3 regions of the Turicibacter bilis genome follow, and region 2 is predicted to be linked to each of the others. Evidence: riboswitches for the same ligand, from Rfam matches in the RefSeq annotation. Region 2 holds a riboswitch; each other region holds the start of a gene.

Region 1 (6,680 bases), 420 kb from region 2:
GCGCAAAAGAAGATTGAAAGTTTATCAACAGATATTGTTTCATTGCAGACGTTGTTAACAGATAAGAAAAGCCGTGGAACATATGGGGAGGTTCAGTTGTATCAAATTTTGGCTTCAGTATTTGGAGAGAAAAATGACCGTTTGTATCAGACTCAATATAAGGTTTCAAATGGAACGATGGTTGATGCGATTTTATTTGCACCAGCCCCATTAGGAAATTTACCGATTGATTCGAAATTCCCATTGGAAAACTATCAGCGAATGATGGATCGTAACTTACCTGATGTAGAACGTAAAATTGCCACCAAGCAGTTTAAACAAGATGTGAAAAAGCATATTGATGATATTGCCATGAAGTATATTACACCGGAGGAAACATCGGATCAGGCGATTTTATTTTTGCCAGCAGAGGCCATTTTTGCAGAGATTAATGCTTACCATATTGATTTAATTGAATATGCTCAACAAAGACGAGTTTGGTTAGTTTCTCCAACAACTTTAATGTCGACTTTAACAACGATTCAAGTCATTATAAATAATCTTGAACGCGATCGTCATGCTTTAGTCATTCAACAAGAGTTAAATAAATTAGGAGATGAATTTAAGCGATATAAGGAACGTTGGGATAAATTAAGTAAACACATTGATACAGTTTCAAAAGATGTCAAAGAGATTCATATTACGACTGAAAAAATTGGAACTCGCTTTGATTCGATTTCAAATGTTGAATTAGATTTTAAAGAATAACCGTTAATAATTGACAAGTTACGAGTTTTTTCTTATAATGAATAATGAAATTAAAAATAAATATAATAATATACTCTTATTAAGAGCGATGGAGGCATAGGGGCCTATGAAGTCGCGGCAACCTCCTTGAATAGGAAGGTGCCGACCCAAGCGAGTTTAACTCGAGCAATAAGAGGGTTTGAATCAGTCATTCAAGTCCGCTTATAGCGGACTTTTTTTGTTAGCCTAAAGGGACAACTTCGGGGTTATCCACTCAAGTGCTAAGGAGTGATGAGCAGTAGTGAATCCGACCAGCCTTTGTGGTTTTACCGCATTAGATGAGCTATATGTAAGCTTATCTCTTTAAACAGAGTAAAAGTTAGATAAACTGTACACCGTAGGTGAAACTATAAGTTGTTCTTTCCATGTTATCCGCTAGTATGCTCATGATCTGAGCGGCCAGCGATAGATTATATGTACTAGTTTGTTAAAGAAAAAAGAATTACTTAGAAAAGGTGGATTATTTTTCTTAAATTGTCCATTATAGGTATGAATGATTGATTTTGTTAATGATTTTTAAATATTAACCGGCCCGAGCTATTATCTCTCGTCAGGAACTTAATAATATAGAGTATTTCTTAGTGTAATTAGAAGGAGGACATTAGTATGTCAGAACGTCGATTATTTACATCAGAATCTGTAACAGAAGGGCATCCAGATAAGATTGCAGATCAAATCTCAGATTCAATTTTAGATGCTATCTTAGCAAAAGATCCTATGGCACGCGTTGCTTGTGAAACGTCTGTGACAACAGGATTAGTCTTAGTATTTGGAGAAATTACTACTTCTTCATATGTTGATATCCAAAAGGTTGTTCGTGAAACAATTCGTGAAATTGGATATAACCGTGCGAAATATGGGTTTGATGCAGATACTTGTGCTGTGTTAACAGCTATTGATGAACAATCTGTAGATATTGCAATGGGGGTTGATCAAGCATTAGAAGCTCGTACAGGAATTATGACTGATGAGCAAATTGAAGCAATTGGTGCAGGGGATCAAGGATTAATGTTTGGTTTCGCCACAAATGAAACTGAAGAATATATGCCTTTACCAATCTCATTAGCACATAAATTATCTCGTCGTTTAACTGAAGTTCGTAAAAATGGAACCTTAGATTACTTACGTCCAGATGGTAAAACACAGGTAACAGTTGAATATGATGAGGCAGGAAAACCAGTTGCAATCGATACTGTTTTACTTTCAACACAACATTCACCAGAAGTAAGTCACGAACAAATCGAAGCAGATATTAAAAAACATGTCTTTGATGCAGTGTTACCACAAAACTTAGTAACAGAAAATACTCGCTACTTAGTTAATCCAACAGGACGCTTTGTCATTGGTGGACCACACGGAGATGCTGGATTAACAGGACGTAAAATTATCGTTGATACATACGGAGGATATGCACGTCATGGTGGTGGAGCATTCTCTGGAAAAGATGCAACTAAAGTAGACCGTTCAGCGGCTTATGCAGCTCGTTATGTTGCTAAAAACTTAGTTGCAGCGGGATATGCTGATAAAATTGAAATTCAATTATCATATGCCATCGGTGTTGCTCAGCCAACTTCAATCATGGTTGATACATTTGGAACAGGAAAAGTATCAAATGCCAAGATTGTAGAAGTTATTCGTCAAAACTTCGACTTACGTCCAGCAGGAATCATCCAAATGTTAGATTTACGTAAGCCGATTTATAAACAAACAGCTGCTTACGGACACTTTGGACGTACAGATGTTGATTTACCATGGGAACGTTTAGATAAAGTTGAAGCTTTAAAATCACAATTTTAATAAAATAAAAGCCTGGTTCTAATTTTTGAATCAGGCTTTTATTTGTGTACTTAGAATCTCTACAATCATAAACGACATTTTTTTTGACAATAGGTGATATAATATAATGTAAAATTAAAGTTTAAATTTTTGAAAGGAAGTGCCTCTGTGCGTAAGAAGTTATTACTTATTATTAATCCAACTTCAGGACGTGGGATAATAAAGGACTATTTATTACTGATTATTAGCCAATTGAGCTTAGCTGGATATGAGGTGGTCGTGTATCCCACTAAAGCTAAATATGATGCAGTGGAGAAAATGAAAGAGGCTAGAAATTATGATTTAGTCGTTGCAAGTGGAGGCGATGGAACCTTAAATGAAGTCATCACAGGGTTAATCCAAGCAAATGCGAATACACCAATTGCGTACATTCCAACTGGAACGACCAATGATTTTGCTACCACACTTGGAATTCCTAAAAATATCCCTAAAGCGTTAGATTTATGTATTCAAGGGAAACAGATGCCAATTGATATTGGACAGTTTGGTAGTCGATATTTTACTTATGTTGCTGCGTTTGGAGCCTTTACTGATGTCGCTTATGAGACGCCACAACCACGAAAAAATATGTTAGGCGGATTAGCCTACTTAATTGAGGGATTATTAAAGTTACCTACCATTCAATCGTATAAGTGTAAGATTACTCACCGTGATGGTGTGATTGAAGGGGATTATATTTTTGGAATGATTTCTAACTCAGATTCTGTCGCAGGTATAAAAAATGCATTTGGAAATCAGGCTGATTTAAGTGATGGTTTATTTGAAGTGACGTTAATTCGTGCTCCGAAAAATCTGATTGATATTCATCGAATCTTAAATGACTTTTTAAATACTCAATATGATTCAGAATATGTAGTGACATTTAAGACGGATCGTATGACTGTTGAGAGTGAGCAAGATGTTAAGTGGACATTAGATGGTGAAGATGGTGGGATTTTAAAAAGTGTTAATATTAGAAGTTTACAACGACGAGTACAAATTCTATCTTTAAAAATGTAGACATCAGCTATTCTTATAATTAGAAAGAACAGCTGGTGTTAAATGAAATGGATAGCACCTCTATAGTAGATGAAAAAAGTGATTCTATCTCTGATAAAGAATCACTTTAAATTCTATTATGGGGGTATTTTTATATCATTAGAAGGGTTAATATTATTAGTTTGGTTTGTTAATCGTCTAATGTAAAGGGGGTTCGTTCAATAATTGGTTTCTCTTTAGAATATTGCTGTTTTGAGTTATTGTTACTGAGATGTTTATTAATAAATTGGATCAAATTTACAATCACAAAGATAAAAAGACAGAAGGTCATGCCGGTCACTAGGCCTAAAACATCAATTTCAAAATCACTAATCTGTCCTGTTCTTCCCTCGACAAAGAGTTGATGGATTTCATCAGTAAAGGCAAAGAGTGATCCACAATAAAATGTAATTAAGAAGGCTTTATAGAAGTTAAAGGCGTAAGTAAAGACCCCCATTGAAAGTATCCCAAGTATCATATAAATCCCAAAATGTGCCCATTTACGAATGATAAAGCTCCAATTACTATAGGTAGAGAAGATAAAAGGATAAAGTTCTTCTAAGTTTAATTTATAAAGTACTTTAATAACAAATTGATCCCATTGACGTAAAAAGTTATTTAAGAATTCAAATTGACTGAGGAATAAATATAAACTATTTGAGAGGGAGCCAGACTCTCGACCGGTTTGAGCGGATAGGCTATAGATTAACTTCATAAAACAATAGATTGTCATCAGTCCAATCAAGAGAAATAATCCTTTCTTTAAATGTTCTCGTTTCATATCACACCTCCATCATTAAGATTTTAAGTATTATACAATATTTTCCTTTTGATTGCTAGAGCTTTTTTGTATAACGAAGTATGAATCTTATTTTAGGAGACATACTAAGAAATCAGATTTTTAATGAGTTTCATGTAATTTTTTATATAGGAGCTAGAAGGATGAAGAGATTATGTATATTAGTAGTGTGTTTGTTGTGCTTATTATCGGCACAAATAAAGATATTAGCAGATGATGATTTAGGTTCAGGTGATTATCAGGATTTTTCCACGGTAGAGAGTACTTTAGAAAAACTTCGATCTTATAATCCCAGTGGATTAGTTAATTATATACAAGTCGTTGATCAGTTATTTTCGATTCAATCTTTGTCTGATTTATTTAACCCGTATTATTACTACAGTATTAATACAAATATGAGTAATACAACAGAAACTACACGTACAAAGATTGTTAGTGCCTATTGTGATCCTTATTATTATGAAGTAGTGATGGCAAAGTCTGATGGAAGTTATGAACATGTTGCTTGTTTACAAACGTTTGAAGAAGCAAAGGAATTAAAGTCTAAGGTTCAAGGCTTGACGTTTGATGATGGAGTTTTAGTCGTTTTGAATGATGGCATGATTGTGATTTCGATGGACCCAACTATTGTTCAATTTAAAACGACGACTTGTGGAGCTAATCATAATTTAACGAATTCTGAAACACTAGATACGTATATTAATGCCTGTTATATTGATGAGGCCTTATTAGTTGATGAAACAAAAGAGGGGTTTAAAATTTATATGTCAGGTTATGATGGTTGGGTTGATCGTCATGCGGTGTATGATGCTTCGGCAAGTACTGAAACATGGGTCAGTATTATTCCGAGTAATCAAGTTCAAAATATTTCGTACTATACCAAAGAAGGTGAAGATCTCATTCATTATTTAGCACAAGATGTTCGAGATGCTTTAGCAAAGACACCTTTGATTATCGGTAAAGCACCGCACTGGATGGAAGAAGGAAAAAGTTATTATAGTTATGATGGGATTTATTTTTATGATGATTGGCAATCGATTTCAGTTGATGGGGTAGGAGCAATAAATAGTAGTGAACCCTTCTATAATTATTTTCAATACCTCCCGTATCGTTCAAAAACAAATTATACGTATGATGAGTTGAATACTTATTTAAATCAGTTAGGTTATACACAAAAGGCTGTTACTTATCCACCAACTGAAGGTGAGAGTCAGTTAGTAGATGAGGGAGAAAGCTTTTTAGAAGCCCAAGAATTATTTGGGATTAATGGGGGATTAGAGTTTTCAATGGCTTTACATGAAAGTGGTTATGGTCGAAGTAAGATTGCGATTGACAAGAATAATACGTTTGGGATGAATGCGACGGATCAAAATCCATATGGGAATGCCACACAGTTTACGAGTATCCGTAACGGTGTATTCTATCATGCAGAACGCTATGTATCTTGGGGATATACTGATGCTGTTTCGGATTTTAGATACTATGGTCCACACGTTGGGAATAAAGGAAGTGGGATGAATGTTAAATATGCCTCTGACCCTTACTGGGGTGAAAAAATTGCGGGGCATTACTATCGTATGGATAAAGCATTAGGTGGTAAGGATTATAATTATTATCAACTTGCGATTAAACAGAATAATCAAGTGATTCCTGTTCATTTGGATTCAGAGGGGAATCTTGCTTATTTAACTTCAAATCAACAACAAAGTACGGGCATTCGTAACTATCCTGTTTTAGTGTTAGCTCAAATGGAGGATCAGCTCAAAATTCAAAGTGATATGCCAATTTCAGAACAAGAAGTGATAGAATCTGATATAACGTATAATTTTGAGACGAGTGAGGCTTATGTTTCAAGAGATGATTTTATGTTATTAAATGAAGAGACATCTAATCGCCCGAACGAGGTGATCACGTATGTCACTCTTTCGGTAGGAGATGAAGTAGAATTGACTCAATTATTAGGGGGATCTCAATTAGAGTTATCCACACTCGAATTTGAAAGCACGGATGAGTCGATAGCAGTCATTAAACAAGATAAGCTTATTGCTAATTCATCGGGAATTACTCGAATTTTATCATCCAAAAATAGTGAGATTGATTTTGATGTCAGAGTCGTGATTCCAGTTGAAAAGCTAAAGATTAAAACAGAAGTGAGGTCATTGAAGGTAGGGGAATCTGTTACATTAGATTATGAACTTTTGCCATTAGATGCAAGTCATCAGAATGTTTTGTGGTTAAGTAG
Region 2 (6,680 bases):
TGATTTTATTGGTGTGGAACACGAACCAACGCATAATGCGATGGATGATATTTTGGCCACAAAAGATGTGTTAGTTAAAAGTATGGAACGCTTAATGCAATGTCATGAACAGCGTAAGAAGGTCATGAGTTATTATCAGGCATCATTAATTTCTATCGTTAATCAGTTGGAACAAATAAATGCTTGGATTAATCAAGAACTTCCTTCACAGTTTTTATTAAAATTAATTGATGAGTTTAAAATCTGGGAGACAGCCCCATGGGTTGAAGATGAAGTGGAACAAATGAAGCATCATGAACTATTAGCTTGCTTAAGAGAAATTGAGGAGCAACATTTAACCGATTGTCCTCATCTTCCAATGTGGGAGTTATGGACACGAATTTTAGCCCAAACTTCGTTATCGGCTAGTGAACTGGATCGAGTTATGAAAGACCAAAATAAATTAGCGGTGATTACAGTACATCAATCGAAGGGATTGGAATTTGATCATGTGATTATTCCATTTTTAAATCAAGGGATGTTCCCGCTTGATTTTAATGGTACAAACCAAGAAGAGGAATGTCGTCTTTTTTATGTTGCCATGACCCGTGCGAAACAAACCCTTTTATTAACGCGTCATCTTAAGGATTATAGTTATTCTAAAAAAGAAAAGGAAAGAAGTCGGTTTATTGATTTCTTATACACACAAATAGGTGATTAAATGAATAAAATTTTTGAAGTAGAATATAATGCACAGCTCCCACAGTTAACAAAACAAGGCTTAACTTTAGTGGATTTTTATGCCACATGGTGTGGGCCATGTAAAATGTTAGCGCCTATCTTTGAAGAATTATCAGAGACTTATCAAAATGACGTTCAATTTGTTAAAGTGAATGTGGATGAAGTTCCTGTTTTAGCGCATGAATATCAAGTCATGACGGTGCCAACATTAATGTTGTTTAAGGATGGAAAACCGATTGAATCAGCAAAAGGATTTCATCCATTAAACGAACTAAAAGGATGGTTAGATTATCATCTTAAATAATAAAAAGGCTATGTTCATCTTTTTTGAACATAGCCTTTTTATTATTTAAGAAAACTAGTCTATTTATGGGGATAGGTAATCCCCCCCCCGTACCCCACCAAAGGACGATGTAAATCGTGTGAGGGCTCCATTTAAGATGTTTTCGTAGACTAAAGAGGCCCTGATTGATTCTAATACTTATTTTTACCTCTCGATCGCAAATTTTAACTATTTGTAACTATTTTGAGATAGCCCATTTATAATTATAATTTTTTATCAATGATGATGTATGGCTGTAGTTGATATGGTTTAGGAGCAACTTTACGATCTTGCCACATGTAGAAGAATTTTTCTAATGGGAAGATTGAATACCCGTCTTGCCAATGATCAGAAGTATCGTATGGGTCAGCAAAAATTAAAGTGTCATCTCCAATTGAAGGTGTCCCATTGTTATCATAACCAATAATAGCGACCCAATGTCCATCCCAATCGCCCCATTCAACCATAATTGGACGTCCAGCTTCTAAGTGACTAGTCAACCATTTTACAAAGTATGAATCTTTAGCATCATCTACCCAGGCAGAAGTTTCATCACTATTTTCAGAAGCGTATAGTGATGATGATGAGAATGTTGGATATAAGTTTCCGATATTAGATGGTGTAACCCCATCCTCTTCTTTTACTAAATCTTCTTCTGTGTAGTTGGTTTTATAGCTAGTTTCAATTACTTCAAATCCTTCTAAGTTTGAGAAGAAGTTATACATTTCTTCAACATTTGTCCCGTATTCATAGAAATTATTAGCTGTTCCAGGTAACGCATTTTCCTCATCCTCATCAACTGATGATCCCATTGCCACGGCGATATCCCATTCTGATAAATCAGTTTTTCCCATATGTGTGAGTGTCATTAATGCAACAGCATTTCCACAAGACCATTCTGTTGTTTGTTGCATTGTTTTAAAAGATGGGATAATTGTTAAGATTTCATCAGAAGTTAAGTGATAAAAATCAGGATTTACATAAAATCGTGACGTAGGATTATCACCAGCGAAAGCATAAGCATCTGCTCCACCATATTCATCAAAATCTTCACCTTCAATGAAATCAGGTTTTGTTTTTTCTATTGTTACAGCATGATTTGAACCATCAGTGGTTGGATTATTTTTACAAGCTGTTACAACTCCTAATGCCATTAGAAGTGAGGTGAATATTAGTTTTTTCATTTCGTTGCATCTCTCCAATCTATTTTTTTGCTATAAGTTTAGTAATTATAAACTTTGTGTAAAAAAACTAAAAAAATTACTCTCATAAAAAAATTAGTTAAATCTATTTTTTAAGCTTTATTTACGTCATGAAATGTATCATATACCATTTTAAAGCATAAATAAATAAAAAGTTCCGAAAAAAGTTGAAAAATATTAAACTGAAAGATAAGCAAAAATAAGAAAAGAAGAGGTATCATTAAACTTTACTCTCAATAGCTAGATTTCATGTGTGTGTTAGTGTATGATAAGTGAAGTATAGTTTTATCGTTAATATTGAAACAGTAAGGAAGATGAGGTATGAATGAGAATTTTCAAACGTTTTATTGGAGTAAATTAGATAATGTAGCGAAGTTATATGCCCTTGTTTCTAGTTCGAAGGCAACGAATGTATTTCGTTTATCTGTCAAGATGAAAGATATGATTCAAGTTGACCTTTTATCAGAAGCGGTGAGGGCAGCGTTAATTGAGATGCCTTCCTTTAGTGTACGTTTACGTAATGGATTTTTTTGGTATTACTTTGATATGAACTTACAAAAGCCTCGTATCCGAAAAGAATATACATATCCTTGTTCTAAAATGACGAAATTTACAAATAATAATTATTTATTTAGCATTACTTATTATGAGAAAATGATTCATTTAGAAGTCTTTCATGCGCTGGCAGATGGTGCAGGAGCCACTCAGTTTTTAAAGGTTATCATTTATCATTATCTCAAACGTTTATATCCAGAATTAGCGACGGAATCCATTGTGATAGGAGGAGATCATTCATCTTTACCTGCGATGGATGAAGACAGTTTTTTAAAGGTAAAAAGTGAAGCTCAATCAAAAGTCATACCGAAAACAACTGTAGCATATAAAATAACAGGTATTAAAAAACGTCCTCAAGAATTAAAGGTCATTCATGGGATTATGTCTGCTAAACAGGTCGTTCGTATCGCAAAGCAATATGAAGTGACCGTATCCAGCTTGCTATGTTCAATTTTGATTTATGCGATCTATGAACAAAATTATAAATTTAATCAGGATCTTCATCCTATTATTGTCACGGTTCCTATTGATTTAAGAGGGAGATTTGGTTCACATACGTTAAGAAATTTCTTTTCAAATGTTAATGTGACGATTACACCAGGTCCTGACTTAAGCCTTGATGACTTATTAAAAGACGTTTCAAACCAATTGAATGAGGGAAAAAAGCCAGAAGTTGTGAATCGAAAAATTAATGATAATGTCAGTGCTCAAAAAAACATGATGATTCGTTTCGTGCCACTAGGAATTAAGAACATGGTGATGCGTCATATTTATCATGAAGCGGACAAAGGAGTTACAACAACGTTATCAAATTTAGGGCGTGTCGTCTTACCTGAATCATTAGCTCCATATGTTGAGGAAATGCGAATGATGATTCCTGTGACACCTCATCAACCGATTCGTTGTGGTGTTATTTCTTGTAATGATCAATTCGTTTTAACATTTACTTCTTCTTTAGAGGAAACAGATATTCAAAGATACTTTTTCAGATTTTTAAAAAAATACGGGATTGATATAACAATCTCTTGTAATGAGGAATTTAATCATGAAATATTGTTCTAAATGTCAGATGAAAGTACAAAATCAATTGAATAACTGTCCACTTTGTGGGCAATCACTGGAGTCAGTTGAATTTGAAATTGAGCGAGATTATCCAGAGCAATTTGCAAAAAAACGCCGTTTTTCCATTCGAAAATTCATTATTTTTTTAGCGATGGTGATTATCTCCTTCTCGTTTATCAGTGGGATTTTTCAGGATTTTCAATGGAATTGGGTATTCATTATTACAGCTGCAACACTTTACGTAACTATTAGTGCTATTTTAGGATCGCGTGTGAAACGAAATATTGGTCCAAATATTTTAACACAGGTTATTGGAATATCGGCTTTATCAATCATTATTGATTATTTTTTGGGATATAGTGGGTGGTCTTTAGATATTATTTTCCCGCTTGATTTAATGGCTGGAACAACCATAATTACTGTCATGATTCTTCTTAATCCAAAGCGATTTACGGATTTAGTTATTTATCAATTAATGTTTGGATTGATGGGAATTGTGATTTTGACGATGATTTATTTCCAAGTCATTATCTTCCGTCAAATTGCTATTATTGGAAGTTATTATACGATCATTACTTGTGTCGGTTTATTCTTCTTTGCGGATCGTCAGATGATTCATGAGTTGAAGAAAAAATTTCATTATTAATTAATATTTTTCATAAAAAATACAAATTATGTAAGAAAAGATTTACAAATAGAAAAATAGATGTTATAGTATCCATAAGTTAAATAATTCCAATTGAATCGTGATTCCTTATAAAGAGAAGTGGAGGGACAGGCCCGATGAAGCTTCAGCAACCAGTACAGATGTACAGTGGTGCTAAATCCGACAGAGCTATTCTGAAAGATGAGGAGAACAGGTTAGTATGCTGATTTTAAACTAAGGTGTTCTTCTGATTTCTCAGAAGGAATCCTTAGTTTTTTTAATTGAATAATAATCCTTATCGAGAGAAGTGGAGGGACAGGCCCGATGAAGCTTCAGCAACCAGTACAATGTACAAAGGTGCTAAATCCGACAGAGCTATTCTGAAAGATGAGGGAGTGAGTGAGAATTTATTTAGATTTGAACGGACTTCTTTCATCAGCATAAGGAGTCCGTTTTTATTTTGGAAACAGCAAGAAAGGAGAGTCAATATGATTGAACTGAAGAATGTGAGTAAAACTTTTTCGCTAAAGGGGAAGATTGTTGAAGCGGTTAAAGAGGTTAATTTGACAGTAGAAGCTGGTGAAATTTTTGGGATTATTGGATATAGTGGTGCAGGCAAGAGTACTTTAATTCGATGTTTAAATTTTTTAGAAGTTCCAACTGAAGGTGAAGTGATTGTTAATCGTCAAGTGCTAAATCAATTATCGCCCAAAGAATTAAGATTAGCTCGTCACAAAATTGGGATGATTTTTCAGCACTTCAATTTATTAAAGACACGAACTGTTTTTGATAACGTTGCTTATCCGTTAAAATGTCAAAAAATTAGTAAAGAAGAAAAGAAGGAAAAAGTACTACGTCTTTTGAATTTAGTGGGTCTAGAGGATAAAGCAGATGTGTATCCTTCCCAATTAAGTGGGGGACAAAAGCAACGTGTGGCCATTGCACGAGCATTGGCTAATGACCCTCAAGTTCTATTATGCGACGAGGCAACATCTGCACTTGATCCACAGACGACAAAGTCGATTTTAAAACTTCTTAAAGAAATTAATAAAGAGTTAGGATTAACGATTGTGTTAATTACGCATCAAATGGAAGTGGTTAAAGAGATTTGTCATAAAGTTGCGGTCATGGAGAAGGGCCGTATTATTGAACAAGGAAATATTGTTAGTGTCTTTTCAAATCCACAATCAGAGATTACAAAAGATTTTGTGTCCTCATTATTCCAAGATGAGAAAATCTTTGAGTTATTAGCAGAAAGAGCACCACTAGAAGAACTGAGTCACTTAGAGAAGCTAGTTAAAATCTCATTTGTTGGTCAGCAAACAGGACATGCCTTTATTTCGAAGTTATCAAAGCAATTTAATGTAGAGGCAAGTATTTTATTTGGAAGCATTGAGATTATTCAAAAGACCCCGATTGGTCATTTGATTGTTAGCTTCCATGGTAACAAAGAAGAAATCTTTAGTGCGATTAACTATTTAGAAAACTCAGATATTCAGGTGGAGGTGTTAAAGAATGAATCAGTTGCTTAATCAAATTTGTCCGAATGTCGTAGCGTATTTTCCAGAGTTAATTCAAGCGCTATGGGATACATTATTGATGGTGGTCATCTCGGGATTGTTTGCTGTGTTAATTGGTTTACCCATTGGAGTTGTTTTAGTCGTGACAAGACCGGGACATTTGTTAGAACAAAAAGCAGTTAATCTGATAGTGGGGAAGTTCATTAATGTTTTTCGCTCGATTCCATTTATTATTTTATTAGCATTTATTATGCCATTAACTCGAGCAATTGTCGGAACATCGATTGGATTAAAAGGGGCAATCGTTCCTTTAGTGGTAGGAACTGCGCCATTTGTTGCTAGACAAGTAGAATCAGCCTTATTAAATGTGGATCCTGGTGTGATTGAAGCTGCAAAGGCAATGGGATCAACGCCATTTGAAATTATTTATCGTGTCCTACTTCGAGAAGGGCTAGGTGGAATTATTTATGGACTAACGATTACGACGGTTAGCTTAATTGGATTTTCGGCCATTGCTGGAAATGTCGGTGGTGGAGGTTTAGGAGACTTCGCTATTCGTTATGGGTATCAGTACTATAAGGGAGATATTATGGTAGTAACGGTCATTATTATTATCATTTTAGTTTCAATCGTTCAAAGTGTTGGGGAAGCGC
Region 3 (6,680 bases), 820 kb from region 2:
ATCTAAGTAAGCTAGATTTCCAAGACCACCTGCACCGATAACACCAGCCATTGCTGTATATCCAACAAGTGAGATCGTTGTAACCGTAATTCCTGAAACTAAAGCAGGTAAGCTTTCAGGAATGAGGACTTTTCGAATAATCGTCCAAAGTGAAGCTCCCATTGCAATGGAAGCTTCTATGACACCTTTATCAATTTCGCGAAGCGCGATTTCAACAAGACGCCCATAGAAAGGAGCGGCTCCTATAATTAAAGCTGGTAGGGCTGCATTCGGCCCAAGGACCGTCCCAACTAAGAATTTTGTAAAGTTTAACAAAAGAATGATTAAAATGACAAATGGAATTGAACGAAAAATGTTAACAAATGCTGATAAAACACGATTAATCCATTTATTTTCTAAGAGTTGATTCGGTGCTGTTAAAAATAAGACTAACCCGATAATTAATCCTAAAATAAAGACGAAGATACCTGCGATAGCAGTCATATATAATGTTTCAAGCGTTGCCGAGAACATTTTATCCCATTTGACATTTGGTAGTAATAATAAAAACATTATGAAATCACCTCAACTTCTACCCCAACTTCTTTTAAATAATTAAGAGCTGGAATGATTTCTAGACCCGTAAGTTGAACATAAAGAGAACCGTAGCCACCCTCTTGAGTTTGTACGACCTTTCCTTGAATAATATTAATGTCCACTTGGTAGTTACGAATAACGTTTGTGATGAAAGGTTGTTCTGCTTTTTCTTTTAGATATTTCAGAAGAACAATTTTTCCTTTAGGGAACTTTTTAATTAGATGTTCGACCGTCTCAATTGAGTCATCTTCACTCGCTACTTGTTTAACGAAACGTTCAGTAACTGGATGCTGAGGATTAGAGAAAACCGTTAAGACATCTCCTTGTTCAACGATACGCCCACTTTCCATAATCGCCACATGATGACAAATTTTTTGAATCACATGCATTTCATGTGTGATTAGAACAATAGTTAAGTTATATTTTTTATTAATTTGAACAAGTAAATCTAAAATTTCATCTGTTGTTTGCGGATCAAGGGCTGAAGTGGCTTCATCACAAAGTAGAACTTTAGGATTGTTAGCCAATGCACGTGCAATCCCAACGCGTTGTTTTTGTCCACCACTCAATTGAGAGGGATAATTGTCTTCTTTTCCACTTAAACCAACTAATTGAATAAGTTCTAAAACTTGTGGCTTGATTTCTTCTTTTTTTACCCCTGCAATCTCAAGTGAGAAGGCGATATTTTCAAATACCGTACGTGACCAGAGTAAATTAAAGTGTTGAAAGACCATTCCAATTTGTTGTCGAGCTAATCGAAGCTCTTTAGAGGAGATTTGAGTTAAATCTTTCCCATCAATGGTAACTGTCCCTTCAGTTGGACGTTCCAGTAAGTTTAACATTCGAATTAGTGTACTTTTTCCAGCCCCACTGTAACCGATAATTCCGAATATTTCCCCTTTTCGGATAGATAAGTTAACCGAATCTACAGCAGTGACACATCCAGAATTCGTATTAAATATTTTTTTTATTTGATTAAGAACAATCATGAAATTCTCCCCTTTCGTTCTCTTAATCAGATGCTACAATTTTCTTATTTATGAAATAAAAAAACCTTTCTACTTCGATAAGCAGAAAGGTGTATTACATAATTTATATGTAGATCACACTTTCCCTTATCTTTCAGACAATGTCTGCAGGAATTGGCACCGTATCATGACTGATTGGTTGCCGGGCATCATCGGGCCTGTCCCTCCGCCTCTCGTGATAAGAGTTTGTTAAGTTGTATAAAATTGTAAATCTTAATAACTATTATAAATCCTATTTATGGAAAGTCAATTATTTTTTTCCACAAACAGGCCACAGTTATTAAGTCTTATATAGGGATAATATGAGATAGAAAAATTTTAATCATATATTTGTAATCATTTCGATAAGATGTAAAGATAAAAGGAAACTAAAGTTGGGGTGAGAATCGTTGAAAGAATATTTAGTAGTTATCATGATAATGTCAGTTGCATTAGCTATGGATGCATTTGCGGTTGCTATTACATTAGGAATGGATGGATTAGCCCATACAGTGAGAGATCGTCTTAAAGTATCCATTAGTTTTGGCTTTTTTCAAGGTCTGTTATTTGTCATTGGAATTGTTTCATTAAAGTTTGTTAGTGGAGAAATCACGACGTATAATCATTTAATCGCTGGTGTGATTTTAATTATATTAGGTGTTAGAATGTTAAAAGAAGCTTTTGAAAGCTCGAAAGAAGAATATATTGAATCTCATGAGATGGGCTTCAATAAAAAAAAAGATTTATCCTTAAAGTTACTTGCGATGTTTGGGATAGCGACAAGTATCGATGCTTTAGCAGCGGGGATTACTTACGGGTTAATTTATGAACAATTAATTCTGGCTACTATTGTCATAGCAACTATTGCATTTTTATTTTCCTATATAGGATCAACCTTTGGAAAAACATTAGGGCATATGATAGGAAATAAAGCAAACATCCTTGGGGGAGTTATGATTATTTTACTAGGAGTTAATGCCTTATTTTTTTGATTACAATCAGTAGCAGATACGCTTTATTTTATTAGGAAAGAGATATCTTTTTTTAATATCAAAATTAGGATTTTATCTTTATTTCCTATATTATATTGGTAAATTATCCATAAGATTGTAAGCGTAACTCCTTATATTAGAAAAAAATAAAAATATTTTAAAAAATTAATGTATATAAGTTGATTTTTTCCAGTGTTGGAAATATAATAATAACTGTAAAAGATATATACGTTATAACGTTTAAGGGGAGTTATTAAATGTTATGTTCGTATAGTGAAAACCCTTTACAAAGGGAGGAATCTTGTTGTAAAATTATGGTAACAATAAGATTTGAAATTTCAGAGAGCGGTTCTTAAGAGAACTATAAGGAGGAACTATCATGGAAGCTTGGCAAGGCTTTAAAGGTACAGAATGGCAAGAAAAAATTGATGTGCGTGACTTTATCAATCAAAACATCACTGTTTATGAAGGAGACGACTCTTTCTTAGCAGGACCAACTGAAGCAACAACAAAATTATGGGAACAAGTAATGGAGTTAACTAAAGCTGAGCGTGAAGCTGGCGGAGTTTTAGACTTAGATACAAAAATCGTATCTACAATTACTTCTCATGAACCAGGATATTTAAATAAAGATTTAGAACAAATCGTTGGTTTCCAAACTGACAAACCATTCAAACGTTCATTACAACCATTCGGTGGAATTCGTATGGCTGAAAAAGCTGCTGAATCTTATGGATTCCATGTAGATCCAGAAGTATCTCATATCTTCACTGAATACCGTAAAACACATAACCAAGGTGTATTCGATGCTTACACTCCAGAAATTCGTGCAGCTCGTAAATCAGGTGTTATCACAGGATTACCAGATGCTTACGGACGTGGACGTATTATCGGAGACTACCGTCGTGTTGCTTTATACGGGGTAGATCGTTTAATGGCTGAAAAATTAAAAGACCATAACAACACTTCACGTGTCATGGATGAAGAAAACATTCGTTTACGCGAAGAAATCTCTGAACAATACCGTGCTTTAAATGAATTAAAACAAATGGCAGCAAAACATGGTTTCGATATCTCTAAACCAGCAACAACTGCTAAAGAAGCAGTTCAATGGTTATACTTCGGATACTTAGCTGCAATTAAAGAGCAAAATGGTGCTGCGATGTCTTTAGGACGTACTTCTACATTCTTAGATATCTACATTGAGCGTGACTTACAAAACGGTGTAATCACTGAAGAAGAAGCACAAGAGATTATGGACCACTTCGTAATGAAATTACGTTTAGTTAAATTCTCTCGTACTCCAGATTACAATGAATTATTCTCAGGAGATCCAACTTGGGTAACTGAATCAATTGCTGGTATGTCAACTGATGGATTCCCATTAGTAACTAAAAACTCATTCCGTGTATTACACACATTAGATAACTTAGGACCAGCTCCAGAACCAAACTTAACAGTATTATGGTCAACTAAATTACCTCAAGGATTCAAAGAATACTGTGCAAAAATGTCAATCAAAACTTCAGCTATCCAATATGAAAATGATGACATCATGCGCCCAATCTACGGTGATGACTATGCAATCGCATGTTGTGTATCACCAATGAAAGTTGGTAAACAATTACAATTCTTCGGTGCGCGTGCTAACTTAGCAAAAGCATTATTATATGCAATCAACGGTGGTAAAGATGAAAAGTCTAAAGTACAAGTTGGACCACACTGGGCACCAATTACTGATGAAGTATTAGATTACAACAAAGTAATGGAACGTTACGATGAAGTAATGGAATGGTTAGCAGATTTATATGTTAATACATTAAATATCATCCACTATATGCATGACAAATATAGCTATGAGCGTATTGAAATGGCATTACACGATACAGATGCAGAACGCGTTTCAGCAACAGGTATCGCTGGATTATCAGTAGTAGCTGACTCATTATCAGCTATCAAATATGCAAAAGTTAAACCAATCCGTGATGAATTCGGTATTGCAGTTGACTTCGAAGTTGAAGGAGACTTCCCTAAATACGGAAATAATGATGATCGCGTAGACCAAATCGCAGTAGACGTTATGTCATCATTCATGACAAAAATCCGTAAACATAAACCATATCGTGCAAAATTACAAACTCAATCTATCTTAACTATCACATCAAACGTTGTATACGGTAAGAAAACAGGAACAACTCCATGTGGGCGTAAAGAAGGTGAACCATTTGCACCAGGTGCAAACCCAATGCACGGACGTGACTCTCACGGAGCAATCGCTTCAATGTCATCAGTAGCGAAGTTACCATTTGAATCTGCACAAGATGGTATCTCAAATACATTCTCATTAGTACCTAAATCATTAGGACGTACAGATGAAGAACGTAACAAAAACTTAGTAGCAATCATGGATGCTTATGTTGCTAAAAAAGGTCACCACTTAAATATCAACGTATTTAACCGTGATACTTTATTAGATGCAATGGAACACCCAGAGAAATACCCACAATTAACAATTCGTGTATCAGGATACGCTGTAAACTTCATTAAGTTAACACGTGCTCAACAATTAGACGTCATCAATCGTACAATGCACGAAAAAATGTAATTTGTGAATAAGAGAAGATAAGGTGATTAGTATGAATGGATATGTACACTCAGTAGAATCTTTCGGAACAGTTGATGGCCCAGGACTTAGATTTATTGTCTTTGTCCAAGGGTGCGGACTCCGATGCGCATATTGCCACAATCCTGATTCATGGAAAATGAAAGAAGGAAAAGTAACGGAAGTTTCTGAAATTGTGTCAGAATTAGTGAAGTATAAAGAGTTTTTCGATGCCTCAGGTGGAGGGATCACGGTAAGTGGTGGAGAACCTTTATTACAGATGGAATTCGTGACTGAATTATTTAAAGAGTGTAAAAAACATGGCATTCATACTAACATTGATACTTCAGGTGATTTAAAGTTCAATACTGAGGAACGTAAACAACAATTAAAAGAGTTATTAGCTGTTACTGACATGCTAATGCTTGATATTAAAATGTTTGATGCACAAAAGCATAAACAATTAACAGGAAAAGACAACGCACACATATTAGAATTTGGTCATCTAGTCTCTGATGCAGGCATTCCAATGTGGATCCGCCGAGTTCTTGTACCAGGATTAACAGATGACGAAGATGATTTACAAAAAACTGCCGAATACATCAAAACTCTGAAAACCGTTAAAAAAATTGAAGTTTTACCATATCACAGTATGGGTGAATACAAGTGGAAACAACTCGGATATGATTATCCGTTAGATGGACAACTCCCACCAAGTGACGAACTTGTTAAACATGCAGAAGAGATTCTTGGTAAAGCTATCTAATCTTTTAAAACTAGCTTCCCTTTTTGGAGGCTAGTTTTTTTTGTAGGCAACAACAGTATGAATAGAGAAGAAGCAGTAAAATTTTTATGACATTAAAAAACTTTACCATTTCTATTGATAACCTATATTCGAGTTTAATATAGATCCGATTATAAAAAAGAGTGAGTTGTGGATAACTTCATTTGGAGTTATCCACACTTTTATTTTCCCATAATAAAAAGAGCCTTTCGGCTCTTTAAGAGATTAGTAGTTTTCTGAACGGATTTCGAAGTGTGCTTGATCGTATGAGCAAACTGGACATACTTTCGGCGCCTTTTTCCCGAAATGAATGTGTCCACATTCTTGACATACCCAAGCAACTTCTTCTTCACGTTCGAATACTTGACCTTCTTCAATATTTTTTAATAATTGTAAATAACGCTCTTCATGGTGTTTTTCAATTTTTCCCACCATATCGAATAAAGCAGCTACACGGTTGAATCCTTCTTCGCGAGCAGTTTGAGCGAATGTTGCATACATATCTGTCCACTCATCATTTTCACCAGCAGCAGCATCTTTTAAGTTTGTCATTGTATCTGCAATTTCACCTTCATGTAATAATTTGAACCATAATTTTGCATGTTCCATTTCATTACGAGCTGTTTCTAAGAAGATGTTTGCGATTTGTTCATATCCTTCTTCCTTAGCTTTAGCTGCATAATAAGTATATTTGTTACGAGCCATTGACTCGCCAGCGA

Evidence for each region. Region 2 has a riboswitch for S-adenosylmethionine ahead of J0J69_RS12525 (methionine ABC transporter ATP-binding protein). Riboswitches for the same ligand answer to the same signal wherever they lie in the genome.
Region 1: linked by a shared signal. The riboswitch ahead of metK (methionine adenosyltransferase) and the one ahead of J0J69_RS12525 (methionine ABC transporter ATP-binding protein) in region 2 are both predicted to bind S-adenosylmethionine.
Region 3: linked by a shared signal. The riboswitch ahead of J0J69_RS08595 (methionine ABC transporter ATP-binding protein) and the one ahead of J0J69_RS12525 (methionine ABC transporter ATP-binding protein) in region 2 are both predicted to bind S-adenosylmethionine.

Annotation. Positions count from the first base shown of each region.
Region 1 covers NZ_CP071249.1:2,169,085-2,175,764, forward strand. The annotation lists gene J0J69_RS10495 (DNA recombination protein RmuC) at 1-747, shown strand, start outside; SAM riboswitch class I at 821-922, shown strand; gene metK (methionine adenosyltransferase) at 1,393-2,583, shown strand; gene J0J69_RS10505 (diacylglycerol/lipid kinase family protein) at 2,731-3,621, shown strand; gene J0J69_RS10510 (VanZ family protein) at 3,791-4,420, opposite strand; gene J0J69_RS10515 (Ig-like domain-containing protein) at 4,582-6,680, shown strand, end outside.
Region 2 covers NZ_CP071249.1:2,592,569-2,599,248, forward strand. The annotation lists gene J0J69_RS12500 (3'-5' exonuclease) at 1-700, shown strand, start outside; gene trxA (thioredoxin) at 701-1,024, shown strand; gene J0J69_RS12510 (C39 family peptidase) at 1,267-2,226, opposite strand; gene J0J69_RS12515 (hypothetical protein) at 2,566-3,861, shown strand; gene J0J69_RS12520 (DUF6320 domain-containing protein) at 3,845-4,507, shown strand; SAM riboswitch class I at 4,613-4,715, shown strand; SAM riboswitch class I at 4,800-4,901, shown strand; gene J0J69_RS12525 (methionine ABC transporter ATP-binding protein) at 4,996-6,039, shown strand; gene J0J69_RS12530 (methionine ABC transporter permease) at 6,023-6,680, shown strand, end outside.
Region 3 covers NZ_CP071249.1:1,777,519-1,784,198, reverse strand. The annotation lists gene J0J69_RS08600 (methionine ABC transporter permease) at 1-552, opposite strand, end outside; gene J0J69_RS08595 (methionine ABC transporter ATP-binding protein) at 552-1,565, opposite strand; SAM riboswitch class I at 1,689-1,789, opposite strand; gene J0J69_RS08590 (manganese efflux pump MntP) at 1,994-2,575, shown strand; gene pflB (formate C-acetyltransferase) at 2,955-5,180, shown strand; gene pflA (pyruvate formate-lyase-activating protein) at 5,212-5,943, shown strand; gene rbr (rubrerythrin) at 6,187-6,680, opposite strand, start outside.